2 regions of the Veillonella sp. S13054-11 genome follow, and region 2 is predicted to be linked to the other one. Evidence: a T-box and tRNA genes for the amino acid it is inferred to sense, from the RefSeq annotation. Region 2 holds a T-box; the other holds one or more tRNA genes.
What was found. A T-box is a leader RNA that pairs with one kind of tRNA and senses whether it is charged. The one in region 2 lies ahead of thrS (threonine--tRNA ligase), so its partner is inferred to be a tRNA-Thr.

Region 1: it has a tRNA-Thr gene. The T-box ahead of thrS (threonine--tRNA ligase) is inferred to sense a tRNA for this amino acid. The anticodon was not compared.

Annotation. Positions count from the first base shown of each region.
Region 1 covers NZ_PPCY01000005.1:145,689-156,197, forward strand. The annotation lists gene rplL (50S ribosomal protein L7/L12) at 1-156, opposite strand, end outside; gene rplJ (50S ribosomal protein L10) at 227-724, opposite strand; gene rplA (50S ribosomal protein L1) at 900-1,610, opposite strand; gene rplK (50S ribosomal protein L11) at 1,687-2,112, opposite strand; gene nusG (transcription termination/antitermination protein NusG) at 2,214-2,750, opposite strand; gene secE (preprotein translocase subunit SecE) at 2,763-2,984, opposite strand; gene rpmG (50S ribosomal protein L33) at 3,028-3,177, opposite strand; gene VPHSUH08_RS06150 (nitric-oxide reductase large subunit) at 3,450-5,687, opposite strand; gene tuf (elongation factor Tu) at 6,023-7,210, opposite strand; tRNA gene VPHSUH08_RS06160 (tRNA-Met) at 7,391-7,467, opposite strand; tRNA gene VPHSUH08_RS06165 (tRNA-Thr) at 7,473-7,548, opposite strand; tRNA gene VPHSUH08_RS06170 (tRNA-Met) at 7,580-7,655, opposite strand; tRNA gene VPHSUH08_RS06175 (tRNA-Tyr) at 7,661-7,745, opposite strand; tRNA gene VPHSUH08_RS06180 (tRNA-Thr) at 7,756-7,831, opposite strand; gene brxF (BREX-3 system P-loop-containing protein BrxF) at 8,278-8,742, opposite strand; gene VPHSUH08_RS06190 (hypothetical protein) at 8,771-10,192, opposite strand; gene hypB (hydrogenase nickel incorporation protein HypB) at 10,189-10,509, opposite strand, start outside.
Region 2 covers NZ_PPCY01000002.1:73,288-83,796, forward strand. The annotation lists gene VPHSUH08_RS02380 (MarR family winged helix-turn-helix transcriptional regulator) at 1-11, opposite strand, end outside; gene VPHSUH08_RS02385 (MFS transporter) at 663-1,868, opposite strand; gene thrS (threonine--tRNA ligase) at 2,024-3,934, opposite strand; T-box leader at 4,076-4,308, opposite strand; gene VPHSUH08_RS02395 (hypothetical protein) at 4,545-5,534, opposite strand; gene VPHSUH08_RS02400 (DUF4911 domain-containing protein) at 5,630-5,911, opposite strand; gene VPHSUH08_RS02405 (U32 family peptidase) at 5,915-7,159, opposite strand; gene VPHSUH08_RS02410 (O-methyltransferase) at 7,159-7,767, opposite strand; gene mltG (endolytic transglycosylase MltG) at 7,791-9,224, opposite strand; gene VPHSUH08_RS02420 (DUF1292 domain-containing protein) at 9,468-9,764, opposite strand; gene ruvX (Holliday junction resolvase RuvX) at 9,790-10,209, opposite strand; gene VPHSUH08_RS02430 (IreB family regulatory phosphoprotein) at 10,209-10,469, opposite strand.

The DNA of each region.
Region 1 (10,509 bases), on a different contig from region 2:
AGCAGCGCCGCCTTCAGCACCACCAGCAGCTGCTACAGCTACAGGAGCTGCTGCAGTTACGCCAAATTCTTCTTCGATTGCTTTTACAAGATCATTAAGTTCAAGGATTGTTGCTTCTTTCAATTCAGCAACGATGTTTTCAATGTTCAATGCCATTTTAGATTTCCTCCATAAATTAGTTTATAGTGCCAGCCTCAAGCGGCCAACGAATACTTTGCAAAAAATATTATTCTGCAGGTTTTGCTTCTGCAACAGCTTTGACAGCGTATGCAACATTGCGAACAGGAGCTTGCAATACGGAAAGCAACATGGAAAGCATACCTTCGCGATTTGGAAGAGATGCAATTGCTTTAATGCCTGCAGCGTCCATAACTTCGCCTTCAACGATACCAGCTTTAACTGTTACAACTTCTTTTTCAGTTGCTTTGATGAATTGTTCGATTACACGAGCAGGTGCAACAGCATCATCTTTAGAAGTAGCCAACGCAGTTGGGCCTTCTAAATGCTCAGCGAAACCTTCAAGATTCAATTCGTTTGCAGCGATACGAGTCAAAGTATTTTTGATTACTTTGTATTCAACACCTTCAGCCAACATTTTGCGACGAAGATCAGTTGCTTGCGCAACAGTTAAACCAGAGTAACCAATCAATACAGCACCTTTTGCTTCAGAAAGAGTTTCTTTCATTTGAGCAACGATTGCTTTTTTTGATTCAGTGACAGCCATTAGATTACCTCCTTGTAGATTTTTTTGGTGCTCTATGTACTATCTTAGCGTAAAAACGACCCCATCGCACGCGATGAGGTCGTAACTAGTCCTAGGTTGTTCTAGTGTCAGCCTCAGCGGGCGGATTTTCATCCATTATACATACCAGCCGTCTACAGCTAAGAGACATATTTAATTATTGCTCTTTAGAAACAGTGCTCAATTTGAACACGTTCAAAGGTACACCAGGGCCCATTGTAGCGGACAAGGTTACAGATTTAATGTATTGACCTTTAGCTGCTACAGGTTTAGCCTTGATAATAGTATCAACGATTGTACGGTAGTTGTCAAGTAATTTTTCTTCATCGAAAGATGCTTTACCGATAGAACAAGAGATAATACCTGCTTTATCAGTACGGTATTCGATTTTACCAGCTTTGATTTCATTTACTGCACGAGCAACGTCTGGAGTTACTGTACCAACTTTAGGGTTTGGCATCAAGCCTTTAGGACCCAAGATTTTACCAAGACGGCCAACTTGACCCATCATGTCTGGTGTAGCAACTACTACGTCGAAGTCGCTCCAACCACCTTGGATTTTAGCTACTAACTCTTCAGAACCTACGAAATCTGCACCAGCTTCTTCAGCTGCCTTAATATTGTCGCCTTTTGCGAATACAAGAACGCGTTTAGTTTTGCCAGTACCATGAGGCAATACTACTGCACCACGAACTTGTTGATCAGCGTATTTAGGGTCGACATTCAAGTTGAAAGCAATTTCAACTGTTTCATCGAAATTTGCAGTTGCAGTTTTCTTAACCAACTCAATTGCTTCTACTGGTTCGTAGAATTTACCAGCTTCAATAAGTTTTACTGCTTCAGCGTATTTCTTACCTACTTTTGCCATTATAATATCCTCCTTATGTGGTCAAACGGGAATTCCCTCCCACCGATTTGCGCCTTATGCGCAAGTCGTACGCTTATTAGTCAACGATTTCAATGCCCATGCTGCGAGCAGTACCTTCCACCATGCGCATACCTTGTTCTACGGTATTAGCATTCAAGTCAGGCATTTTCAATTCAGCAATTTCACGAACTTTATCGCGACCTACTTTTGCTACTTTATCACGGTTAGGTACACCAGAACCTTTTGGAATACCTGCAGCTTTTTTCAACAATACTGCAGCTGGTGGAGTCTTAGTGATGAAGTCGAAGCTACGATCTTCATATACGTTAATAACTACTGGAATAATTAAGCCAGCTTGTTTAGCAGTACGTTCGTTGAATTCTTTTGTGAAAGCAACGATATTAACACCTGCTTGACCTAGTGCAGGACCAACTGGTGGTGCTGGAGTAGCTTTAGCGGCTTCAATTTGTAGTTTTACTTGTTTAACTAATTTCTTAGCCATGGGTAATTAAACCTCCTATGCTTATACTGTGGTGGTAACGGATATACATCCTCCCACTGGCAACCAAAATCGATTGCTCTTTTTAGAGTTATATTTATATATTAAAGAGCTTTCTCAACTTGAGAGAACTCTACCTCTACCTCGGTATCTCGATTGAACATTTCCACACTAAGTTTCAATGTTCCTTTTTCAGGGTTAAGTTCGGTAATAACACCTAGTTTATCTTCAAAGGCACCGGACGTAATGCGAACCGTTTCACCAACTTCTACATCAACGTTAATGGTTGGTTTCTTATCCAAGCCCTGAGACTTAAGTATATGTTCTACTTCGGAATCAGAAAGTGGAACTGGTTTTGTAGCAGAGCCAACGAAACCTGTAACACCTGGCGTGTTGCGTACAACATACCAAGAACGGTCATTAACTTCCATTTCCACCAATACATACCCAGGAAATATCTTACGTTTTACTACTTTTTTAACCCCATCTTTTTCATCTATTTCGTCTTCAAGAGGCACCAAAATTCGGCTAATCACATCTTGTAGCCCCATAGATTGAACTTTAAGTTCAAGAGTGGTTTTTACTTTATTTTCGTAGCCTGAATAGGTATGAATTACATACCACTTCTTATCTGCTTCCATGTAATGGCCCCCTTATCCAACAAAGTGCAACAACGTATTAAAAAGTTGGGCGAAGAGTCCATCAAGCACAGAAATAATCAAAGCGATGAATATGGTCACTAAAAATACTACTATTGTGTAATTGATAAGCTCTTTTTTTGTTGGCCAGACTACTTTTTTTAGTTCAGCTTTCACACCGCGGAAGAATTTTCCAAATCCACCACGCTGCTGCACTGCTGAGTTAGACTTTGCCATTGTGTTTCACATCCTCAAATCAACAGGTAATGAATGATAAGAATTATTTTGTTTCACGGTGTAATGTATGTTTACCGCAGAATTTGCAATATTTCATCATTTCAATACGATCAGGATTGTTCTTTTTATTCTTGTTCGTTTGATAGTTGCGTTGTTTGCAATCTGTGCAAGCTAAAGTAATGGCATTACGCATCCGGATACACCTCGCTTTATATTTACTAATCTGTCTCTTGTACTCGAAAACGCTCGACTACATACTAAAAAACTATATCATACGTAGCAAGCGATGTCAAGAAATTAAGCAACTCAAAAAAGCCAGGCACGTATGCCTGACATGGATAGTATAACAGACAATGGCGCCCCTTGTCTACCCAAAGAACGCCATGTCATATTAGCTTATAGTTAGCTTATATATATATTATATTTAATATTATAATTACATATTTACTATTATTGCTTCGTTTATTACTGTTTCTTTGTGAAAGTTACTTTCACGATTTGCCAGAAGAAGGCCAATGCCCCCAATATCATGATGGTATCGCCAACCATGCGAAGCCAACGCAAATTTTGTAACAATGGTTGTTGCATAAAGTCTTCACTGCGAGCGAGCCATAAGCCTTGTGTAACACTTGCCCAACTTTGAATCAAGCCAATTGGCAATAGACTGATAAGAACCATTAACGCAAGGCCCCAATTCAATGCCCAGAAACCGAATTTCATCAACTTGTCGTTAAATTCCACTTCAGGTCGAATATAACGAGCGATGAGGAATACAAAGCCTAAACTCAAGAACCCGTATACGCCGAACAACGCCGTATGAGCATGAACAGCTGTCGTATTTAGACCTTGAATATAGAACAAGGAAACCGGCATATTAATTAAGAAGCCGAAGATGCCTGCACCCACCAAGTTCCAGAAGGATACGGCAATGAAGCAGTATACAGGCCATTTTAGTCGATGCATCCAAGGAGCACTATGAAGGCGTGTATAATTTTCAAACGCTTCATATCCCAAGAGTACAAGAGGCACTACTTCCAACGCGGAGAACGATGCCCCTGTGGCCACGATAGTCGATGTAACACCGGTGAAATAAAGATGATGGAATGTACCAGGGATACCGCCGATAAGGTAAATGGCACCGGACGAAATCGCTGCTATGGTACCTGCACGGTAAGATACGAGACCAAGTGTTACGAAAATAAAGGCCATCAACGTAGTAGAGAATACTTCAAAGAATCCTTCTACCCAAAGGTGAATAACCCACCAGCGCCAGTATTCCATGATTGCCAAGTGGCTGTGTTCTCCGTAGAAAAGACCTGGTCCATAGAAAATACCGACCATCACAACGGAGAAAATAAAGGCAGCAATAAGGTTTTTATCCCCTTTATTTTTGAAAGCACCAATGATGCTGCGCACCATGAGTACAAGCCAAAATAGAATGCCGATATATTCAATCCATTGCCATACGCGCCCCAACTCGATAAACTCATATCCTTGGTGACCCAAGTAGAAGTTTAGAGACGCCGGAATCTCATGAGCAACACCTAAATATGTACCTGTAAAGGAACCCACTACCAACACAACGAGTGCCCAGAACAAAATATCCACGCCTAATTTTTGGAACTTAGGATCTTTACCGCCATTAATAATCGGCGCCAAGAATAAACCGGCACTCAAGAATGCCATTGCAATCCAGAACAAGGATGCTTGAATATGCCAAGTACGAGCAATAGAATATGGAAAATACTGCGCCAATGGAATGCCATAGAAAGCCTGCCCTTCCACAGTATAATGCGCAATGATACCGCCCATACCAAGTTGTAGTAAAAATAATGCCAAAATTGTAAATAAATATTTTCCCAAAGACCGTTGAGACGGTGTTAGATTCAATTTGGATATCGGATCTTCCGCAGGCGGTGTTAATTCATGTTCATCGCTTTTACGACCAAATGCCCACATCCATACGACAATACCAATACCACAAAGTAAGATAATAACACTCACCACAGACCAAACTACGCTTTCCGGTGTCGGATTATGATCTAACAATGGCTCGTGAGGCCAATTGTTGGTGTATGTTGCATCTGTACCAGGACGTTGAGTCGATGCCATCCACGTAGTCCAGAAGAAGAATCGTGCCATATCAATACGATCTTTTAATTCTGGCAACGTATTGTCTTTCATCGCAAAATGATCGCGTGTTTCGGACAATTTAGGGTTATCACCATAAAGTTCAATAAAATATTGTCCGGTTAAATTCATCGCTGTAATACGTTCCGGTGAAAGCACAACAGTTCCATCTTCACGAACAGCACTGTTAAAGTACTCTGCTTTAACTGCTTCTTTAACAGCCGCTTTCTGCACATCACCTAACTGTTCATAAAGAACACCAAAAGCTTCTTGAGACTTGATATCAAGCATTACGGACACTTCTTTGTGCAACCAATCAGCTGTCCAGTCCGGGGCTTGATATGCGCCATGACCTAGTACGGTCCCTACAGATTGACCACCTGTAGATTGCCAAGCCGATTGACCATGTAAGATATCATCCTTAGTGAACAAAACCTGTCCATCTTGAGATACATACGCGGTTGGTACCGGTGGCGCTTGATGATATACATCAGTACCCAAATAGCCAAGAATAGAGAATCCAATAATAAGAACTGCTACTACGGCTATCCAATACTTTTTGTATTCGCCCATCACATTACCTCCTTTTCTATAAAAGCACAAAAAGAGAGCCTATGCTCTCCTCATATATAATATACACTAATTTTATAAATAAAGTTGTATCTAAGGTTACAATATATTAAAATTTCTTCTCAATTTGTATCAATAGTATGATTATCCTTTGAAGCCTGAATACAACGTATATGTCACATTACAAAATCATCATTGTTTCAATATATTAGCGATTCAATTCTATACTCTTAATCATCAATATATACAAAATAAAAGGGACCCATTGGGTCCCTTTTATTGAATCTAAAATTCAATTATATAGCTAATGTATCGATACATTGAGCTATAAACTTGTATTAACCTTCGATTTCTGTTACTACGCCAGCGCCTACTGTATGGCCACCTTCGCGGATCGCAAAGCGAAGACCTTCTTCGATAGCGATTGGAGTAATCAATTCGATTTCCATTGTTACGTTATCGCCAGGCATACACATTTCTACACCTTCAGGAAGGTTTACAACACCTGTTACGTCTGTTGTACGGAAGTAGAATTGTGGACGGTAATTGGAGAAGAATGGAGTATGACGACCACCTTCTTCTTTAGTCAATACGTATACTTCTGCTTTGAATTTTGTGTGTGGGTTGATGGAACCTGGTTTAGCCAATACTTGACCACGTTCGATGTCTTTACGGTCAACACCACGAAGCAATGCACCTACGTTGTCACCTGCTACTGCAGAATCCAACACTTTACGGAACATTTCAAGACCAGTTACTACGTATTGTTCAGCTTTTTCTTTCAAGCCTACTACTTCAACTGTATCACCAACGTTTACTTGACCACGTTCAACACGGCCAGTTGCTACTGTACCACGACCAGTGATTGTGAAAACGTCTTCCACAGGCATCAAGAAAGGTTTATCAGTGTCACGAACTGGTGTTGGGATGTAGGAGTCTACAGCATCCATCAATTCGTCAATTTTAGCTACATATTGAGCGTCGCCTTCCAAAGCTTTCAATGCGGAACCTACAACGATAGGTACTTCGTCGCCAGGGAATTCGTAGGAAGAAAGAAGTTCACGAACTTCCATTTCTACCAATTCGATCAATTCTTCATCGTCAACCATGTCAGCTTTGTTCAAGAATACTACGATTGCAGGAACACCAACTTGGCGAGCCAACAAGATGTGTTCGCGAGTTTGAGGCATAGGGCCGTCAGCTGCGGATACAACCAAGATAGCGCCGTCCATTTGAGCCGCACCAGTAATCATGTTTTTAACATAGTCAGCATGGCCTGGGCAGTCAACGTGTGCATAGTGACGGTTAGCAGTTTCATACTCAACGTGTGCAGTGTTGATTGTGATACCGCGTTCACGTTCTTCTGGAGCTTTATCGATCATGCTGTAATCTTGGAAGTCAGCTTGACCTTTTTCAGCCAATACTTTAGTGATTGCAGCAGTCAAAGTAGTTTTACCATGGTCAACGTGACCGATTGTACCGATGTTAACATGCGGTTTCGTACGTTCAAATTTTTCTTTTGCCATTAGGATTATATCCTCCTTCACAAAAACAAATTACATTCTAGTATTAATATAATATATTAACCCTAATTTATCAATGGAATATAAGATTTCCTTACCTATTATTATACCATATATACAAAGTCTTAGAATAGCATGTCATATGTAAAGAAATAAAAAAATCCCCACCAAGGTGAGGTTTAATGGTGGCGGCACACGGATTTGAACCGCGGACACACCGGGTATGAACCGATTGCTCTAGCCAACTGAGCTATGCCGCCATGTATGGAGCTAGTGACCGGGATTGAACCGGTGACCTTATCCTTACCAAGGATACGCTCTGCCGACTGAGCTACACCAGCACAATGAACGATCATTTCACTGTGGTTTTTATGGTTGCGGGGACAGGACTTGAACCTGCGACCTTCGGGTTATGAGCCCGACGAGCTACCAACTGCTCCACCCCGCTATGAATGGTGGAGGGAGAAGGATTCGAACCTTCGAAGTCGAAGACGGCAGATTTACAGTCTGCTCCCTTTGGCCGCTCGGGAATCCCTCCATAAATAAAATGGAGCTGGCGATAGGAATTGAACCCACAACCTGCTGATTACAAGTCAGCTGCTCTACCTATTGAGCTACGCCAGCATCATTACGACAAGATGAATTGTATCACCTAGCACACTAAGTGTCAAGAACATTTAAAAACTTTTTTGAAGTTTTTCGTTCACTGTGGTCACTCTTAGTGCTTAATCATAATAACATGAAACGATACCCTATGCAAGTATTTTGTCAAAAAAAATTTATATTTTATCAATCCTCTATAAAATGCCTCGTTTTCAGTATATATCCAGTAATCAACTTTTATTTACTAGTATATTCTTTATATACCTTTACATAGTTTCATTCCTTACCAGTCCATGTCTGCTAACATCCATATTTCAGGTTTACTAAAATCAAATAATAGGAAATTACAAAACTATATTTTTTACCTAATAACTGTAATTATATAACTAAAAAAGGAGATAGCCCGCTATCTCCTTCTATACATCTATAGTTTTCCCTATATTCAACCAATATGTTCAAACATACATTTAGTCGATTGCAATAACATGATCTGGATGTGCAATACTAACTACAGCATGTTTAGGATTATTGTTATGTTCTAAGTACAACTGATCCCCTTCAATATGTCCACGCCAGCCAACGACAATAGGATACTTCTTACTAATAGTTTTTAACAACTCAAATGGTTTTAGATTTAAGATAGGTGCAAAGAATACATTAATGCCATCTAGCAAGACTACTTCCGTATCGCTACGGCTAAGAGCACGGCAAATAACTTCTTCCGCTAATTGAGGCCGTTCATCACGAGGCACGAGCAAAAACTCTTCCTCGATGAGTTGCTTAGCTTCCAAGTATTTCCAGCCCTTCTGCTCAGACAATTCACGAATTAGCAAACTTTTACCAGAACCTGGACCACCAACGATAAACAATATACGTTCATCATCACCTTGAATCTTTTCCCAACGTTCTTTTACATCTTGTACAGTAACCATACCCTTTGCCTCCTCGCTGTGACCTATCCTATTTTACAGGACGGTCAGATAACATAACGGATTTGATATATTGGTTTTTATCATCTAGGGCAAACTGTAAATAAGAGTTGCTTGCCGCTGGATTTTTATATTCATATACGGTAGACGTCCCCGCCTTTGTTGTAGATTCAACAATACGAGTTGGCATACCATACACAAAGAGCAATAAATATTTGGTATCACCCATCGCGATTCCACGACGTGTAGGCGTATACACATTTAATAATACGCGATTGATAAGATCTTTTTTATCTACACTCACACCGTATTCATTATAGCCAATAAATGTGGAGCCAAACAATATGCCTTGATGTTTCCAATCATTATTAGGATCATTAACAAAATGGTCATTCAACTTGAAACCACGCAATACAAAATCATCAGCCGTAAGTGTACCAGCTTCAAAATCATACACTTCAGCTTTCGGCAATCCAAACCTAGGCCATACTTGTCCACTAATAATGTCTACAGCCTCTATATTGCTTTGTTTAATGGTGAAAGCAATATATTCTTTTTGCTGACCAAGCATAGATTGTTGTTGGCTATTACTATTTGTATTCTCTACAGGACTCTTAAACTCCTTTTTTTGAGGCAATGAATTTTCGGAATGCCCCTCATAAAGGAAAATATACGTCTCATTTTTCTTATCACGCCACATCGCATTAGGACTGCCATAGGCAAATATCAATTCCATCCGTGTGCTACCAGGACCAATGTCACGTACTGTATTAGCGCCTTTTTTCGTACTATGAATATTTGTAATAGTATTTGGTTCAAAGAAGTAAGTCGCCCCTTGACCGCGCAATTGATTGTTAACCAACAATTCTTGAGCAGGTCCAGTATATACAGTTACTGCTACATCTTTCATGTAATACGTAGTAAAGTTATCACGTACCTCAGTTTTTTCTACATCTTTTGGGACTTCAAACTGATTCCCCAATCGGTATGTGCCAATAGCATAGTCATCTTGAGAACCTAAAGGCGGTAAACTGTTTGCCGTATAAGACTTACCAATATCAGCTAAATTATTCTGAGTGATACTCGGCAAAGGACCTTCGTTCTCACTAGCCGCTTGCCAGAATTGTATAGAATCACCAAATTCAGTTACAGCCATTTGCTCTGCGAGCCATCCAGTTTTAGAACCTTCCTGTTTCGTTTTTGGGTCTAGCTTAACAACTCTAACTGGTGCATTATCAAGGTAAGACAAGCTATCAACCTCACCAGTTCCATCTACACTACCATCATTGCTCGCATTAGCGGAATCTTGAGCTACAACGTTAGTGTCATCAGTAGTTTCTACTGCAACTGGATTAAAAGTGGAAATGGCAGGCTCTGCTGCATAACTGATTGTAGTAGCACACAAACCCACAAGGAGGGCCGCTACAATACGGCTCTTCATAGAATAGTTCATCGATTATTCTCCAACTGTGCACGCAACCAATTCAACCATGGTTCAAGACCGTTGTGGGCGGTGCAACTTACTTCAAAAATTTCTCCATTTGGATTTAAATTACGGATATCTTGTATTGCCTGCTCCTTTTTGAAAGGCACATAGGGCAATAAATCAATCTTGTTAATAAGGATGGCCTTAGACTCTTTAAAGATTAACGGATACTTAAGGGGCTTATCTTCACCTTCGGTAACAGATAAAACCGTTACTTTCATGCTTTCACCAATCTCAAATTCCGCAGGGCACACTAAATTGCCTACATTTTCGATAATAATCAT
Region 2 (10,509 bases):
AATCGCGCCACTTCGATCACTCCTTCTCCATATATATACATACAAACAAAAATATTCTAATTCTAATAAAAATAAATAGAGATATTAATAGGCATATTAAAATTCATATTTATATTCTTATATATGAATATTCTCATAGATACTCATAGATATAAATATAAATATAGACATAAATATTGATATAAATAGAAATATTTTTATATCTATTGCTATTTAGAAATTATCGGTTAAACCTATTTACTATTTCTACCATACATAGCCCATTTTAGAGATACTACCAGTTAAAAATAAATATTTTTAACTGGTAGTATCTCTAAAATGACATATATCTACCTTTAACAAAATTAGTTTTAATTGGTAGTATCTCCAATAATTATATGAAAGGGAAATCTTGCGTTATACTTTACATCAAAAACTAAATATCCCAGAATATTATTCGACACTTTTTGTTAAGTTCCTGCAAGTAACTTCATGATTTATAAAATAATAGTTCCATGAATATAAAAAGCACCGTCTAAATGATATGTACCCCCCTTTACTGGACAATCAGTAAAGGCGGTACATATCAAAGACAGCGCTTAGTTAACTATTAAAGCTTAATAAAATAGATATCTTTATTTTATTAATCTCATTTACCTATTCTATTTATTAAATTAATTTGCCTATTCTAGTTCCTTACCTTTTAGTTCAGGAATCAAGAATACGGTTGCCAATATATCGATTACATAGATAATAGCCAAGAATGCAATTGCCACTTGGTATGAGTACACTGAAATAATCATACCTACTACCATTGGGCTAAAGCCACCTACGGCGCGACCGATGTTAAATAACACGTTTTGAGCCGTTGCGCGAGCACTTGTTGGATAGGCTTCTGCCATTAAGGCACCATACCCACCCATCATACCATTTACAGAGGCCCCTAGAATAGCGCCGGCAAATAGCATAGCTGTTGGATCAGATAGTTGAGAATAAATCAAAATAGATGCCACAGCACATACTTGGAACAAGATAAATGTTGGTTTACGGCCAATTTTATCAGCCAATCGTCCGAATAACCAAATGCCGACCATCATACCACATACAGTTACGGCAGTCCACAAACCAGATTTTGTAAGGGAAAACCCTAATTGCTTACTCAAGAAATTAGGCAACCAAATCATAATACCGTAGTAACCAAAGTTTTGAACAGATGTTAAAATAGCAACACCTATGGAGGTCTTTGTAGTTCTTACATCTTTTACTAATAACTTGAATGAGTTCGTATGGGAATGTTCCTTAGTGTCTTTACTTTGAACAAAGATTTCTGGTTCATGTAATTTCGCACGGAAGATCCAGGCCACAAAGGCAGGAATAATGCCAACCATGAACATACCACGCCATCCAATATAAGGAAGTAATACGGGTGTTAACAGTGCTGCAGCCAATACGCCTAACTGCCAGCCGATGGCAACATAGCTTGTTGCCTTTGCACGGTGTTGTGCCGGCCATGCTTCAGCTGCTAAGGCCATACCAATGCCAAATTCACCGCCTAAGCCGATGCCGGCAATTGTCCGATATATGAGAAGATCCCAATAGCCTTGTGCAAAAGCACATAGACCAGTAAATACAGCAAATAACACAATAGTCCATGTCAACACACGAACACGACCAAACTTATCTGACAAGGTACCAAAGATAAAGCCACCGATTACGGCACCTACCAAGGTCCACGTCACAAGTGAACCTGCTTGACCCGTAGTCAAGCCTAAGTCCCCTGAAATCAAGGTTAGCATAAAGCCAAGAATCAAGAGATCAAACCCATCCATGGCATAACCTATAGATGAACCAATAACAGCTTTCCAACCGTATGAATTTACTTCTTTCATAGTCATTTCCTTTCGCTACTCACAGGTAACAATTAAAGAGAATATAATAACAAAATCCCCCTCATATAATCTCACCACTGATAAATTATACAGACTAATCATAATTGTGCAAGATGTGAGGGGGATTTTTATCAATATAAACAATAGATATTTAATTAATTACGTTCTTTAATTTCAATCTTAATAGAATTAAAGAATTCTTCAAATGGTACAGAACCTAATTCATCACCACCGTGTTTACGAACGTTAACTGTGCCTTCTTCAACTTCTTTATCACCCACAACAAGCATGTAAGGAACTTTTGCCATTTGTGCTTGGCGGATTTTATAGCCGATTTTTTCACTGCGATCGTCTACTTCTACGCGTACATAGTCGCGGTGCATTTGTTTTGCCAATTTTTTAGCATATTCAACATGTTTTTCAGAGATAGGCAAGATTTTAACTTGTACAGGAGCCATCCATGTTGGGAATGCGCCTGCATAGTGTTCAGTTAAGATACCAATGAAACGTTCCATAGAGCCGAAGCATGCACGGTGAATCATGATAGGACGATGTTTTTGACCATCTTCACCAATGTATTCAATTTGGAAACGTTCAGGCAAGTTCATATCTAATTGAATAGTACCACATTGCCATGTACGACCTAAGGAGTCTTCGATATGGTAGTCAAGTTTAGGACCGTAGAATGCGCCGTCGCCAGGGTTGATTACGTATGGAATACCTTTCGCTTCGATAGCATTACGCAATGCTTCTGTCGCTGCTTCCCAAATTGCGTCATCACCCATTGCATTATCAGGTTTAGTGGACAGTTCTACATGATATTTCAAGCCGAATTGACTATAGATACGGTCGAACAATTCGATAACTTTCATCAACTCAGTTTGCATTTGATCTGGCAACATGAATACATGAGCATCGTCTTGTGTGAACGCACGTACACGGAATAAGCCGTGTAATGCACCAGACAATTCATGACGGTGAACTAAACCAAGTTCAGCGTAACGCAATGGGAAGTCACGGTAGGAGTGCATTTCGTTTTGGTAAACCAAGATACCACCTGGGCAGTTCATCGGTTTAATTGCATATTCTTCATCGTCGATGATTGTAGTATACATATTTTCACGGTAATGATCCCAGTGACCAGAAGTTTCCCACAAATGTTTACTCAAGATGATAGGTGTACGAATTTCTTCATAGTCAAAATCATGGTGAACTTCACGCCAGAAGTTTTCTAATTCGTTGCGAAGAGCCATACCTTTTGGTAAGAAGAATGGGAAACCAGGACCTTCTTCTTTGATAACGAACAAACCAAGTTCTTTACCAAGTTTACGATGATCCCGTTTAGCCGCTTCTTCAAGCAAGTGAAGGTATGCATCAAGTTCTTCTTTCTTTTCAAATGCAGTACCGTAAATACGTTGCAACATTTTATTCTTTTCATCGCCGCGCCAGTATGCACCTGCAATGCTTTGTAATTTAAAAGCTTTTACCTTACCAGTGGATGCCACGTGAGGTCCTGCGCAAAGATCAATGAAATCGCCTTGAGAGTAGCAGGAGATTACAGCATCTTCAGGAAGATCTTGAATCAATTCTACCTTGTAATCTTCATTTTTAGCTTTAAAGAATTCGATAGCTTCTTGACGAGGCATAACGGATTTAGTAATCGGTAAATTTTCTTTTACAATACGGCTCATTTCCTTCTCGATTTTACCCAAATCTTCAGGAGTCAAAGTATGTTCCATATCGATATCATAGTAGAACCCCTTATCGATAGCAGGACCGATAGCCAATTTAGCTTCAGGCCATAAACGTTTAACAGCTTGAGCCAAGATATGAGAAGCTGTGTGGCGCAAAGTATGTTTACCACCATCTTCTTCGAATGTTAAGAATGCTACTTCAGAACCATCTACAAGTTCTTCGCGAAGGTCTGTTAATTCGCCATTTACGTTAGCAGCTAGTACTTTTTTAGCCAAGCTGTTAGATAATTGTTTTACTGCTTCCCCAAGAGTAGTGCCAGCAGCATATTCCTTCGCACTACCATCAGGTAAAATGATTTTTACATCTGCCATTTTTCTTTCCTCCAATTTATAAACCAGGATAGCTTTGATTTTTTACTTTCATCAATAGACCTACTTACCACACAATACATAAGCATTTTGTAAATAGCTTGTAGGAATTGGGTAATAAAAAAAGACCTTCTATCCCTACAAACAAGGGACGAAGATCATTCGCGGTTCCACCCTAGTTAACTACCTATACGAATATATGTGTATAGTTAATTCACTTCATTAAGCCCGATAACGGTGGCGGCCGTACTTGCCTACTTAGGTTCGACAAATCAGTTTAAAGGGGGTAACTCTAATATATGTGTAAGGCATTTCCAGCATCTGCCTCTCTCTGGTACACAGGGATAAAAGAATCATGTCCTTTGCATCACTTTTACTAGATTATAGTATCATAGAGGACTAAAAAATTCAATACAGTTTAACTGTAAATTTCTTGAAAACTATAAATTGTAATTTTTTAAATCCATAAATTGTAAATCTTCTCTTCATTTATATTGATACATTTATATTTTAAAGAAAACGGCCCGCGAATGATATGCTCCCCTTTACTAGACAACCAGTAAAGGCAGAACATATCAGAATCTCGAGCCATTTTATATGTATTATTTATAAATTAACGTTTGAAGTTTGTAGACAGCATAGCGCCAATTACTTTTTCCAATTTGCTAGTGGAAAGGTCTGGACCTTTGTAAAGTGTTAAGAGCACGTCATTAGAATTATCTTGTTTAGATACCATCATAACGCCACTACCGCGAGCCCCGTTATCATCGTAATCTTTCGCTACGATAACAAGGTTCAAATAATGGTCCTTCATGTATGTATACACCTTGCTTGTACGCGCAGAGGAACCAATCATTTTTGCCATGTTCATACCACGGTTAAATACGATTGCATTTGCATTATGAGGATTTGCCGCTAATTGTTGCTTCTCTTCCTCATTTAGAGGCATGAGGTTTACCATGAGAGAGTCGCCCATCTTGCCGCGGAACATGGCTGGCATCGTTTCGCGCACATCATCAGGAATGCCTGTATCAGCAGTCAATTTCAATTCCTTAGGAACGGTCATGTATAAAACGCCCTTGCTATTGCGTCCCACCTCTGTTGTACTGAGGTCTACAGCGCTAAGCATAATGGAATCTTTAATGGTCGCCACTTGATTAGCCAATGGTTTTTCAGGAACGCCACGGCTCGCCAATTGTACATCGCCAGATTTAGTTTTTTTCAATGTTTCCACGTTCCAACTTGCGCCTTTTTTGTCTGCATCGCTAGCTTCTGTGAAAGCATTCGCCCCGTCTTTTGTGCCTACATATACATACGTTTGAGCTGGGATGATAGTATCTGGTGCGCCAGACTTATTGAAAGCCGCACCGTATACCACATTAGGAATCACAGTAGAACCAATTTGTAAATTGTTGTTAGTTTGGCTTTCCACATCAAAATTGATATTCCCTGTGAAAGTCATATCAGGACCATGGTTGATAACAACCACATCCCCGGCTTGAGGAATGATTACAGGGCCTACAGGACCCGCCATAGCTACACCTGCCATAGATGCTCCAAGGCAAGCTGTTAATAATGTGCGTTTCAAAATAGATTGTTTCATAGATATACTCTCATTTCTCTACAATTCGTATACATTTAATATAATTGTAAATCTAGTATAGTCACAAAATTCCCTCATACAATTTACAATCATGATTATACTTTATCTTCTATAGTGACATAGTCGGATAAACTACTTAATACTTCAAGCGCCAAAGGCCTTGTAGATGGTGTGCAGCGCAACATGCACCGCCCATTCGTATCTACAGAGGTCATAACACCTAAATATTCATAGCCTTCAATGATGCGATTGATAAAATTCGTATGCTTAGGATCAATGTGAAAGTACACATACGCTTCTTCTCCAGAGGTGGTTAAGTCGGGTACATCTGGAAATGCACCGATTGATTTACTCGGTTCTAAGGCTATACCACTCATAAACTATTCATCCTCTTTAGGTTTGCACTCACGGCGCATCATGGAATATGGTTCAAGTGGTGTATCCATATAAATGCGTACTTTCATTTGTGCGTGAGGTGCTACATCGATAGGATTGCCATCTTCATCTGTCATTTTTTCGATAACAGTTTCAACGAGTTCCCCTTTCGGTTGGCAGAATTCTACCTTATCGCCCACCTTGAAGTTATTACGTTGTTCAAGATCAACGTATTTTTCTTCTTCGTTGTAGCCCATAACTAAACCGATGAAGTCATGGCTCTGCGTATTCGTAGATTTACCATAGTTTTGAGCCGTTTCATCAGGACGACCTTCTGCAAAGCCATCTGTATAAGGACGATGGGAAATCTTCTCTAATTCTGCAATCCATTCTGGACGAACATACCAATCTTTACCTTCTTTAAGGTATGTATCAATCGCTGTACGATATACTTTTGCCACTGTGGCACAATAGTGAACTGATTTCATACGCCCTTCAATTTTAAGGCTATCAATACCAGCTTCATAAAGATCTGGAATGCGGTGAATTAAACACAAGTCTTTAGAGTTAAAGATATACGTGCCATGTTCATCTTCTTCGATTGGGTAATATTCACCAGGTCGATTAGATTCCACAAGAGAATATTTCCATCGACAAGATTGAGAACATTGACCACGGTTAGCATCGCGATTACCTGTCATATAGTTAGACAATAAGCAGCGACCGGAGTAAGAGATACACATAGAACCATGTACAAAGGACTCAATTTCAATATCTACATGGTCCTTCATTTCTTTAAGGTCTGCTAAGGATACTTCGCGAGCCGCTACAACACGTGTGGCACCAAGTTCTTTCCACATCTGAACTGTATGCCAATTCGTAGTAGAAGCTTGTGTACTTACGTGAAGCTCTAAACCTGGAGCTACGCGCTTAGCAAGGCTAAAGATACCCATATCGGCAACGATGATAGCATCAACACCGATACTTTCAAGGAATTTCAAATAATCCTCTAAGCCTTCGAAGTCCTCGTTGTGAGGAATGATATTACATGTAACATGAATCTTTTTGCCATGCGCATGTACAAATTCTACAGCTTCCTTTAATTCCTCATCGGAGAAATTAGAGTTACCTGCGCGCAAGCCAAAACGTTTACCTGCGCAATATACGGCATCCGCACCATAGCGGATAGCCATTTTAAGCTTGTCCATATTACCTGCAGGACAAAGCAATTCCATAAAGTGTTCTGCCATTATTTGTTGTGCCCTTTCCACACACTCACACTCATACCATCACCCATGGGATAAATGGTAGTGTTAAACAATTCTTTATTTTCAACATATGTTAAGTATTCTTGTAACCGTTTTACGATAGTTTTAAACCGTTTTGGTGGTTCCTTATCGCCCCTTACATAGCCTCTAAAGAGTACATTATCTGCAAGAATGACGCCCCCTTCTTTCACATGTGGCAGAATAAGTTCAAGTTGTTTTAAATATTGCCCCTTTGGACCATCTAAAAACACTAGATCATATTCCCCAGTGAGTTCCGTTAAGATTTGAGACGCATCGCCTTTTAGCAATGTAATATTATCAGCATAATCGGATTGGTTAATATAGTATTTCGCCATTTCGTGACGCACATCATCCAGTTCAATGGATGTAATATGCCCCTCTTCCTCGTCGAGTAGCGGAGCCATCAACAAAGCCGAGTAACCAATGGCGGTGCCCACCTCTAACACAGAGGTGGGCCGGTACAAACCTATTAATTCTTCAAATAGATGAACCTCAGATTCTCGTAAAATCGGCACATCATTAATCATCGCGTAAATACGCTGTTCATTTAAAATATCATTTAATATCATGAAAGTAGATTAAATCTCCTACATTATCTATTGTTAGTACCACTAGGAACTACCAACGTAGAGCGTTCAGCAGGATTTGCAGGTTCTACCTGAATTTGTGGTACTTGTTGTGCATTAGGAATAACATTCTGCATCGATTCAGGTACAGGTGTCGTCGTTGGTACATACGTATTGGTATTTGTATTATTTCCATAGGATGGAGCAGTTGGCGTAACTTGCGTCGATGATTGATTTTGTGTTGAACCTGGTACAGGATCTGGGACCTCAGCCGCTGGAACTGTAGTTGGTGTGTATTTATAACTAGGTTCTACATCAACATATTGAGAATCTGCTTCCACTGCTTCTGCAGAACTATAATTATAATTAGGCTCTGTAGTCGCTACTGCTACGTCATAGTTAGGACCAACTTGTGCAGCTACTTCAGTATTAGCAGAAGAATTTTTTACTGTGTCAGCGCCATAAATTTTATTAACCTCTGCTAAATGTTCTTCGTATGATTTAGAGAAGTGATTATGCCCCTCTTTATCTGCTACGAAGTATAAATAATCTGTATTTTCAGAGTGTAATACTGCATCTAAAGCTTTTTTACCAGGGTTTGCAATTGGTCCTGGTGGTAAACCTTTAGATACATATGTATTATATGGGCTTTGTAATTGTGTATCACCAATCGTTACATTTTCCTTTGCATAACCAAGTACATAGGAAATAGTCGCATCAGATTGCAATGGAATACCATGAGCTAGACGCTTTTTAAACACCCCTGCAATGGTTGGACGGTCTGCATCAAATAACGACTCTCGTTCAACGATAGACGCCAAAGTTACAAAGTCATGAATACTCATATGTTGAGCTTGAATTTGTTTCTTCACAGCTGGTGTGAGATAACGATTCATTTCATCAGCCATCATTTGAATAACATCACGAGGTGTAGCCCCTACGGGGATTTCATACGTACTTGGGAACAAGAAGCCTTCTACAGGATATGTAGCAGGTTTTGTACCTTTCATGTATGGGTATGGTACATAAGTTTTAGCTTCAGCCAAGAAGTCCTTCGCCTTCATGATTTGATTCTTTTCAAGAACGATAGCGATATCCCCAACTGTATAGCCTTCAGGAATTGTAACACGAATAGATTCTACATGACCTTCTTGTAACAAAGAAATGAGTTCGTGCACAGTTACCTTATTAGGTATTTGATAATGGCCAGTTTGAAGCTTATCATTGGTACCACTCAAGTATAACCAAAGCTTAAAGCCTTGAGTTGAGCGAATAAGCCCCCTTTCAAAAAGCATATCTGCAATTTCAGTACCCGTTTGACCTTTTTCTATAACGACTACTTGTGTTCCATCATCTTGAGCAAAGGTATTCGGTACAAAGTACAATGCACCAAGGCCTCCACCAATAATTAATATACCTACAATAACTAGGATCAAAATATATCTTAAGGCTTTTCTCACGTTGTTGAGTTCCTTTCTGTAACATAACAGTATATCAATTCATTATACCATAAACTCTATATTTCCCCTATATAAAAGGGCAATGATTACACTTATTACATTTTATGCAATATATTAATTTTGTGAATTTGTTATGCCTTTAGCATAAATGAAGTCTCGTCTTTGTACAACAATGATAATGTATAACAAAATAAAAATAGCGCATTGTCCACTGACAATACGCTAAATTTATGCTAAAAACGATTATTCGTCTTCATCCATGTCTTCATACAATTTTACTAGAGTTTCAAAGTTTTCATCTTCTTCATCCAAAGGTACGTATTCTTCTACGCCTTCTTCGTTTGTTTCGATGCGAGCCAAGATCATGTATGTGTCATCTTGACCTTCATGATCAGCATCTTCATCTTGTACATGCACAAGAACGGCATACTCTTGACCTTCATGACTCAAGATAACATCTTCTGTGAAGTATTGTTTATTACCATGTTCGTCTTCGAATTCCAAATAATACACTTCACCCTCAAAATTTTGGTCAACCATTGGAAACCCTCCTTAAAGAAAATACTTATTTATTAAACTGCAAGCGATCTAAATATCCTTGCAAAATTACAACCGCTGCCATTTTATCGATAACGGATTTACGCTTTTTACGGCTCACGTCAGCCGCAATGAGTTGACGTTCAGCCATAACAGTAGATAACCGCTCATCCCAATATGTAACAGGTAAATCGATGACTTCCTTCATCTTTGCAACGAATTCTTCAGTCTTTTCAGCCCGTTCACCTTTTGTACCATTCATATTTTTCGGCATACCTACCACAAGTTCATGTACTTCATATTCAGAAATGAGTTCTTGTAAGCGATTAAAGTCTTTTTCTAGAGATGTTCTACGAATGGTTTCAATACCTTGTGCTGTCATGAGCAGTGCATCGCTACAGGCAATACCAATAGTACGGCTGCCTACATCTAATGACATAATTCTCATTATAATTGTTTAGCCTTTGCGTATTCTTTCAACAATTCTTCAATCAAGTCATCACGCTCTAAACGGCGGATATCGGAACGCGCATTATTATAACTTGTTATATACGCAGGATCTCCAGAGATTAGATACCCTAAGATTTGATTAATTGGATTGTAACCTTTTTCTTGAATAGATTGGTAAACGCGAGTGAGCACCTCTTCAGCGGTCATCGGTTCATCGTCTACTTTACGGAATAACATGGTTTCATCTGAAACGTTCATCGTATCCCTCCTTTTTATTACATCGGCAGATTTCACTATA